DNA from 2 places in the Pseudoalteromonas sp. G5_S1_14_S5 genome. Region 2 is predicted to be linked to the other one. Evidence: predicted binding sites of a transcription regulator. Region 2 holds the regulator's gene; the other holds the start of a gene.
The links. The regulator MetJ, encoded in region 2, represses methionine synthesis genes. The targets are predictions, from matches to a motif close to TAGACGTCTAGACGTCTA.
Positions count from the first base shown of each region.

Region 1: the regulator MetJ is predicted to act here: its motif matches at 3,422-3,439, upstream of thrA (bifunctional aspartate kinase/homoserine dehydrogenase I).

Region 1 covers NZ_JBQKUM010000006.1:74,444-79,263, forward strand. Annotated here, with positions in the region: gene arcB (aerobic respiration two-component sensor histidine kinase ArcB) at 1-347, shown strand, start outside; gene ACTRWI_RS03310 (hypothetical protein) at 355-798, shown strand; gene arcA (two-component system response regulator ArcA) at 925-1,641, opposite strand; gene ACTRWI_RS03320 (putative 4-hydroxy-4-methyl-2-oxoglutarate aldolase) at 2,219-2,704, shown strand; gene ACTRWI_RS03325 (hypothetical protein) at 2,733-3,191, opposite strand; Thr leader region at 3,494-3,612, shown strand; gene thrA (bifunctional aspartate kinase/homoserine dehydrogenase I) at 3,642-4,820, shown strand, end outside.
Region 2 covers NZ_JBQKUM010000016.1:59,163-63,982, forward strand. Annotated here, with positions in the region: gene ACTRWI_RS07105 (bifunctional aspartate kinase/homoserine dehydrogenase II) at 1-1,651, opposite strand, end outside; gene ACTRWI_RS07110 (O-succinylhomoserine (thiol)-lyase) at 1,654-2,835, opposite strand; gene metJ (met regulon transcriptional regulator MetJ) at 3,044-3,364, shown strand; gene ACTRWI_RS07120 (malic enzyme-like NAD(P)-binding protein) at 3,530-4,819, opposite strand.

The DNA of each region.
Region 1 (4,820 bases), on a different contig from region 2:
ATACCAGTTTGCTTGATATTGATATGCTAGAGTCTTATGTTGACATTGTTGGACCGAAGCCGGTTTTGGATAGCATCGTGATGTTTGAAGATATGATGCCGGAGTATATGGAAATATTGAACTCTAATATGGCCGCGAAAGACCAAGCCTGTATTGTCTCTGAGGCGCACAAGATTAAAGGTGCTGCTGGCTCAATTGGTTTGAGTCGCATCCAGCAAGTGGCTCAGAAAGCTCAATCTCCAGACCTACCGGATTGGTGGGAAAACATTTCAGATTGGGTCGATGAGATTAATAACGAATACCAGAATGACATTGAAGTCTTAAAGAGTTGGTTAAACCAAAGGTAGAAGAATAATGAAAAAATTAGCATTCGCCGCATGTGTAGTGGCATTGGCGGGCTGTGCTGCACCACAAGTTGAGTGGCAGCAGGACAACCAAGTTGAAGTATCTGCAGCGACAGTCACAATGAAAAGCAACCTTTGGCACAACAAGATGCCAGCGATCGGAGAGACTCAAGACAAGACTCTGCATGGCGCTATTTACCTAGAGTCAGATTCACAACTGCCAGCAACACTGGCGGTGGAGAGTGTGACCGTTAAGCAAGGTGCAGATACCTTGTTAGTTACGGCTGACGATCTTGATCTAAGAACGCACAGCGAGACTCAGTGGGAAGTCGCTTTTGTATGGCAGCTAGAGATCGACAGCGAAAAGCCGGTTGATGTTGCGGTTGAACTGAAAGACGGTGAAACGGTGAAGTGGTTGGTGGAGAAAGACGTTAAGGTCGATACGGTTTACTAAACCTTATTGAATCCAGAACAAAAAAAAAGGGAGAATGCGTTGGCATTCTCCCTTTTTAATAACTATTGATTGCGCTTCTACTGTAATAAAACACTCAGTGTTTAACGATGAGAAACGCCAATCTAATTAGTCTTCTAGGTCACCACAGAAGCGGTAGCCTTCACCGTGAATCGTTGCGATGATTTCTGGTGTGCCAGAAACAGATTCAAAGTGCTTACGAATACGACGGATTGTTACGTCTACAGTACGATCGTGTGGCTTAAGCTCACGTCCTGTCATCTTCTTAAGGAGGTCTGCACGTGTTTGGATCTTACCTGGGTTCTCACAGAAGTGAAGTAGAGCACGGAACTCTGAACGAGGTAGCTTGTAGCCTTCGCCGTCTGGGCTAACCAGGGAACGGCTGTTGATATCTAGTACCCAACCGTTGAACTCGTACTTCTCAACGCTGCGCTTCTCTTCTTGAACAGAGCTTGTGCTCATTGAACGGTTAAGAAGATTGCGTGCACGGATAGTCAGTTCACGAGGGTTGAAAGGCTTAGTGATGTAATCATCAGCGCCGATCTCTAGGCCTAGGATCTTATCAACTTCATTATCACGACCAGTTAAGAACATAAGCGCTACATTTGCTTGCTCACGTAGTTCACGCGCAAGTAGTAGGCCATTCTTACCTGGAAGGTTGATGTCCATAATTACAAGGTTAACTTGGTTGTCAGATAGCACTTGGTGCATCTCTTCACCGTCGCTAGCCTCAAAAACAGCATATCCCTCTGCTTCAAAAATACTCTTTAGAGTGTTACGAGTTACTTGCTCATCTTCAACGATAAGAATCTGCGGGGTTTGCATTTGGCGGTACCTAAATTTGTGACGAAACTGTGCTAATAGAATAAATTCTAGGCAAAAACATAACATACAGGTAATGTATTTTGATGATAACTTAAAGTTTTCAAAAAAACACTTACTTCCAGCTATCTGCCTTCCTTGAAGTATTGCCCAATAACGTAGATCCAGTACGCCTTTCAATCATTCTTTTAGTGATTGCACCGGATTCTATAATGTTAACAGCATGCTAACAACGCGAGAATGTTAATTCAATTCACTTTGTTGATTTGCATCAATTACCGTATCGCAACAAACTTTAATAGTATGGCTACAACTTAACCAGTGGTATGGTGACTATTTAGCAGGTAATCCAGAATGATTATTCGAGATAGTGGCCACATCTCGCCTGCTAACGAACTGATTATGAACCAAGGAAGCCGAAAGCTGTCTTTAGATTCTAGTAGATATATATGTTCAATCAAGCCTAATTCAGTATTAGATTGAGCATAGAGTAATGAAAACAAAGGAATAATTTTTAATAACAATATAAAAGCATAGGGGCTCGCTTGATTTACAGGTTTGCCTTACTCATGGAGGATATATGCACGATATAACACCTGACTTGTGTGACGAGTTTGAAAGCAAAGTCACCCTACTTAACCTACCTTTGCAGAACTTCGGGCAACGTGGTGCGTTCTGGGGAAAAATTGTAACAGTTCGTTGTTATCACGATAATTCCAAGGTTCGTGAGGTATTAGAGACCGACGGCAATGGTAAAGTGTTGGTTGTCGACGGAAATGGTTCGTGTCAAAAAGCGCTTCTTGGCGATCAACTCGCTATTCTTGCTATAGAAAATGGTTGGGAGGGCGTGATTGTTAACGGCGCTGTGCGTGATGTTGGCATGATGTCGCAAATGGACTTGGGTGTTCAGGCGCTAGGTGCATCACCATTCAAAACAGAGAAGCGAGGTGTGGGCCAAGTGAATGTAACATTGACAGTGCACAACCAATTGATTCAGCCTGGTGATTACATTTATGCAGATTGGAATGGTGTATTAATTTCATCTGAGCTGCTGCTCGAATCTTAGATTATTTAGCTATATGAAGCTTATTGGATTAGAAGCGAAATCCTAATCCTACTTCGACACCTTGCTGCCACTCTTCGTAATCAAGGGTGGCATGCAAATCCAAGTTATCTGTCAGTTGTACTCGGCTCGATACTTCAGCTGCGACCGACTTCTCATTCTCTTCGGTTTCATTTTTATAGGTATGAAGAGAACTGTTGAAAGAGATCCTTTCTGAGAATTGGTAACTGACACCGCTCAAGAATCCATTTTCGTGTTTCAATGATGCACTGTTGATCCGCGTACCGACATAAAGATCCACATCGTCAAATAAGCTATAGGCGTAGCCGCTGTCGACTTTCCATGTATCGAAACTCTCGTTGGATGCATTTTGGGATGAGATAAAGAATTTGTGTGCTGAACGATCAATCTGACCAGGTAATAAGGGCAAGCTATTCGCTGAACAAACAACAGGCATAGCAAAGGCTAGAAGAATAAGTAATCTCTTCACTTCCCACTCCTGATGTGATTTATTGTTGTTCTTTGAACGTTATCGTTCAATTAAAGCACAGTTCTTGTGTGTTTGCTTAACAATCGATATGGCTTAATATGATGCTGGTTGCTTTTATGTTCGTTTGTCAAACTGCATCTTCGAATTGTCGGTGCGCACTGGATGTTTTATCACTGAAATGACGGTTTGCTCTGAAAAATGCTTCGAATGTAAAAAAACGCAACTTTTTATTGACGTCTAGTGGTAAAAATTGATACACGTAGAGTAAAGCACAAGCAGAGAATTTGATATGCAGCACGTAAGCCACCTAGTAATGACCACAACCATTATTATTACCGACATTAACATTGTTGGGGCAGGCTGCTAAGTAACGGATTTTAAAAAAAAGGCCTGTATCCAACAAGATACAGGCCTTTTTTTGTACCATTTTTATGACTTATGGAGAAAGGGATGCGCGTTTTAAAGTTTGGAGGTTCATCATTAGCTGATGCAGATCGTTTTTTACGAGCGGCTGATATCATCGCTAATAATGCCCAGCAAGAAGAGCTAGCCGTTGTACTATCGGCTCCAGGAAAAACAACCAATAAGTTGGTCGCTGTTATCGAAGCTGCACTGAAAAATGGTGAAGCTGAAGCACAAATTACAGAGATCGAATCTTCATTTAATGCTCTGTTTGCAGAGATCAAAACGGTTGTGCCTTCTATTGATGGTTCAGCGTTTCAAGATCAGGTCGATACTTCTCTTACTCAGTTAAAGCAGTTCGTGAATGGCATCAACCTACTTGGTATGTGTCCGAATCACGTCAATGCTCGCATCATCAGTAAAGGTGAGCGAATCTCTATCCAGTTAATGAAAGCGGTACTGAAAGCGAAAGGCCAACCTGCTAGCCTGATTGACCCTGTTCAATACCTATATGCTAAAGGTGATCACCTAGAAGCTATGGTCGATGTGGATGTCTCTACTCAGAACTTCCAACAGTCTCCACTTCCGAAAGGCCACGTTAACATCATGCCTGGCTTTACTGCTGGCAATGAGAAAGGTGAGCTAGTCACGCTTGGTCGTAATGGCTCTGACTACTCCGCAGCTGTGTTAGCGGCGTGTCTACGTGCTGATTGCTGTGAAATCTGGACTGATGTCGATGGTGTTTACAACTGTGACCCGCGCTTAGTTGATGATGCTCGTCTGCTTAAGTCATTGAGCTACCAAGAAGCGATGGAGCTTTCTTATTTCGGTGCTTCAGTTCTACACCCTAAAACCATCGCGCCTATCGCACAATTCCATATTCCTTGCCTGATCAAAAACAGCTTTAACCCTCAGGGGGCGGGCACACTTATTGGTCAAGACACTGGTGAAGATAACCTAGCGATCAAAGGTATTACGACGCTAAGTGACCTAACAATGGTTAACGTATCTGGCCCAGGCATGAAAGGCATGGTTGGTATGGCGAGCCGTGTATTCGGCGCGATGTCTTCAGCTGGCGTGTCTATTGTCCTTATTACTCAATCGTCTTCTGAGTACAGCATCAGCTTCTGTATCGAATCGGCTGACAAGTTAAAAGCTAAGCAAGTGCTATCAGAGGCGTTTGAACTTGAATTGAAAGATGGCCTTTTAGAGCCAGTTGAGTTCATG
Region 2 (4,820 bases):
ACTTTTCTGCAAGAGCTTGGCTGGCAGTCACATCGAGTACAACGGCTTCGTCGTATCCCTGAATAGATCCCAAACGCTCTAGCCAGTCGTTACCATTGTTAGCAATCGCTTCATCATCAAAGCGCTCACCGACAGAGGTTGCATCAATGCCTTGGTCGTCGAACCAATAGGTTTGGCTATCCACCACAGCAACCAATTCAAAGTTCATCCCACGGCGCTTTTCAAGCTCAGCCTTTTGCTCTACAAATAGACTCAGCCAACTTGAACCAATGTTACCCTTACCACACAAGGCAATCGCAACACGCTTCTGCGCTTGGAATAGTTGAGAGTGAATGCCCTTCACTAGGCTTGATGTTTCACTCTTACGAATTACCGCCACTAAGCTTAGGCCAGAGTTCGCTTCTGAGATAAACTCAACCGATGAACTCTTTAATTGCTGGTAAAAACCGTAACAATGGTTCGGGTTCTTCGTCACACCTGCACCAACGGCAGCAATCAGAGAGAAGCCCTCTTTCAGCTTAATCTCAGCGTCAATTGCATGATCTTGCAAATATTCCAGAGCACCACCCGCAATCTCTTCTGTGTAAGCGAGACGCAAACAGTGTTGATCCGGTTCTAGTTCGTAAGCCAACGGCTCTAGTTGAGCACGCTTAAGCCCTTCAAGCACTTCACTTTCTAGACGGTCAAAATCATGTCCATGTCCAAAGGTCAGCTGCACGATAAGCACTTCATCCAGAGAAGTAATGATTTTTGCACCGCGACCCGATGCCAGAACTCGCTCAATCTGAGTTGAACCTGACTCTGGCTGGTAGCTACAACGTAAACTAAGGTCCATTGCACTTTGCGCGACAGGCTGTAGCGTACGACTATGAAGTACAGGTGCGGCTAGACGAGCGAGTTCACTTGCTTCATCAAGGCGAAGCAGAGGCAGTAAGCACGCATCCGACACCAAGCGAGGGTCAGCGCTGTATACACCAGCTACATCACTCCAAATCGTTACGCGATCCACCTCAGCTAAAGCGCCAATCACAGTCGCTGAATAGTCTGAACCGTTGCGACCAAGCAATACCGTTTCACCATCACTGTTTTGCGCCATAAAGCCAGTAATCACCACACGACAATGAGCATGCTGCGCTAACGCTTCTTTAATAAGAGGGTAAGAACGTGCACGATCCACCTCTGGTTGTGCACCCACTTCAGCACGCAAGAAAGCACGAGCATCTTGCGCGACGGCTTGTAAATCATATTGGCACAACAAAGCAGCTAACAGACGTGAAGACCATACTTCACCGTGACCTAATACTTGTGTTTTTTGTGCTTCGCTTAGAGGGGTTGTTAGCTCACCCAAAGCGGTAAATTCTTGTTGGATAGTCGCCGTAAGTTGCTCTGCAGGTTCACCTTCAAGCAGTGCTTCAATCAGTTCAAGTTGGAACTGACGAAGGGTTTGCAGGCACTCATGAGCAATACGCCCATCTTTATCAAGCGCTTCTACAAATTCAATCAAACGGTTAGTGGTTTTGCCTGCTGCCGACACAACCACTAAGTCTGTTGCTGATGAATACTCTCTGAGAATGTTCACCACACGTAGGTAACACTCAGGGTCAGCTAAACTGCTACCACCAAATTTATGTAGTTGGCGAAAGGTTGCCATTATTAACCCTCCCCTTCAGCGATAAAGCGTTGTGTTTTTTCAAACGCCTGTTTAAGGTCATCAATCAGGTCTTCTGCATCTTCAAGGCCAACAGAAAGACGCAGCAACTGTTGAGAAACGCCCGCTTCTGCCAGTGCTTCTTCACCCATCGCACGGTGAGTCATCGACGCAGGGTGACAAATCAGGCTCTCTACACCACCAAGTGATTCCGCTAAAGAGAACAGCTCTAACTCGCCAACAAAGTATTTGAGCGCCTCGAATGAACCTGCAAACTCAAAGCTCAACATTGAGCCAAAGCCTGACTGTTGCTTCTTGGCGATCTCGTGACCTGGATGCTCAGGAAGACTTGGGTGATAAATCGCACCGACAAGATCTTGCTGTTGCAAGGCAGTCAGAATTTCACGTGAACTCTCTTCGTGAACACGCATACGCGCACCTAGCGTACGAATGCCACGTAGCGTCATGTAACTATCAAATGGAGTTCCGGTTGCACCAATACAGTTGCCCCACCATGCTAGCTCTTCAGCGTGCTCTTCTGTCTTAGTGATCACCACACCACCTATCACATCTGAGTGACCGTTGATGTATTTGGTCGTTGAGTGAATAACAAAGTCAGCACCCAGCTCTAAAGGCTTTTGGAACACTGGAGTCAAAAACGTGTTGTCGACAGCAACCAGCGCACCTACCTCTTTAGCTTTACGGCAGGTTGCTGCAATATCGACTACGCGAACCAATGGGTTTGATGGTGTTTCCAATAAGATCAACTTTGGCTTGAGTGCGAGCGCCGCATCTAATGCCTTTTGATCCAATTGATCAACAAACAAGACTTTGAAGTCACCTTTAAGAGAGCGAGTGTTAAACAGGCGGTAAGTACCACCGTAGCAGTCGTGTGGTGCAACGATCAGGTCATCGCTACCTAAGAAAGCCGAAACCCATAAGTTCAGTGCCGAAGTACCGCAGTTAGTAACCACTGCACCTTTGCCTGATTCAAGCTCAAACAGTGCCGTCTCTAATAAACCGCGGTTTGGGTTACCAGAACGGGTGTAATCGTACTTTGGGACTTCACCAAAAGCGGGAAACCCATAGTTAGTCGAAAGATAAATAGGTGGGACAACGGCATGATGTTGCGTGTCTGATTCGATACCAGTACGTACTGCGATTGTTGCTGGCTTCCGGCTGCTCATAGGTGCTTCCTTACAAGTTTTGCGTCTGAGAGTCACAGCTGCTTGTCGGCATTTTGCGGCTGTGTTAGATATATGTTACTCACTTTACTTTCACAAACGTTAGACGTCAACACTTCTAGACGTCTATATATCTTTGCTTATGGCGGTAAATCTCGCTAAAATCACCACTATTAATTTAATCTAACAACTAAAGTGATGAAGGTACGCAATGGCCGACTGGAATGGTGAATACATAAGCCCATATGCTGAGCATGGAAAGAAAAGCGAACAAGTAAAGAAGATTACAGTTTCTATCCCTTTAAAAGTGCTAAAGGTGCTTACTGACGAGCGTACTCGCCGCCAGATCAACAACCTGCGCCATGCAACAAACAGTGAGCTACTGTGTGAAGCTTTTCTACATGCGTACACAGGCCAACCACTGCCAACGGATGAAGACCTTCGTAAAGACCGCCCAGATGATATTCCTGCAGAAGTGAAAAAGCTGATGACAGAGATGGGTATCGAGTTCGAAGCGTTTGACGAAGAATAACAATAACTCAGTCACTGCCTTCAATATTGATTCGCTTTAACTGAATGTTCACATTACTGATTCGTCTTTTCAGTGTTTTGTGAATAAGAAACATAAAAAAACCGACTCCAGCTGAGTCGGTTTTTTATTATTTGTGCTCTATGGAGCAACCGTTATAACAAGCGACTATGCCATGTAGTTAGCAGGCATCTCGATACGTGCAACGCCAGATTCAACGGCCGCTTCAGCTACTGCTTTTGCTACGCGAGGAAGTAGACGTGGGTCCATTGGCTTAGGAATGATGTAACCCTTACCGAATTCAAGTGACGTCTCACCCGCTGCTTTTAGTACTTCAGCCGGCACCTCTTCTTTCGCTAGGTCACGAATCGCTTTTACAGCCGCTAGCTTCATTTCGTCATTGATTTCGCTTGCACGTACATCAAGTGCACCACGGAAAATGAATGGGAAACAAAGTACGTTGTTTACTTGGTTAGGGTAATCACTGCGGCCCGTACCCATAATAAGGTCAGAACGAACTTCGTGAGCAAGCTCTGGCTTGATCTCTGGATCTGGGTTTGAACATGCAAACACAACAGGCTTATCAGCCATCAGCGTTAATGCTTCTGCTGGAAGCAGGTTAGGACCTGATACGCCCAAGAATAGGTCAGCACCTTCGATAACATCTTCAAGCGTGCGCTTATCTGTGTTGTTTGCGAACAGCTCTTTGTATTCGTTCAAATCATCACGACGAGTGTGAATCACACCTTTACGGTCTAGCATGTAGATCTTCTCACGCTGAGCGCCACACTTAATTAGTAGTTCCATACAAGCAACCGCTGCTGCGCCAGCACCTAGACAAACGATCTTACACTCTTCTAGCTTCTTACCTTGAAGCTCAATCGCATTCAGCATACCTGCTGCTGTTACGATCGCAGTACCGTGTTGGTCATCGTGGAATACAGGTACATCACAGCGCTCAATCAGACGACGTTCAATCTCAAAACAGTCAGGTGCTTTGATGTCTTCTAGGTTGATACCGCCGAATGTATCTGCGATGTTCGCAACCGTATCGACAAACTCATCGATTGTGCGGTGTTTTACTTCAATATCGATAGAATCTAAACCAGCGAAACGCTTAAACAGTAGCGCTTTACCTTCCATAACTGGTTTAGAAGCAATTGGACCAAGGTTACCTAGGCCAAGAATCGCGGTACCGTTAGAGATAACTGCAACCATGTTGCCTTTACCTGTGTACTTGTAAACGTTATCTACGTTCTGTGCGATCTCACGAACTGGCTCAGCCACGCCTGGGCTATAAGCAAGTGCTAGGTCTTCTGCAGAGTTTGCAGGCTTCGTCAGCTCAATGGCAATTTTGCCTGGAATTGGGAACTCATGATAATCAAGAGCTTGCTGACGGAATTGTTCTTGAGGTGATAATTCTTGAGAGGATAGGTCTTGGCGGCTGTCTTCAGACATA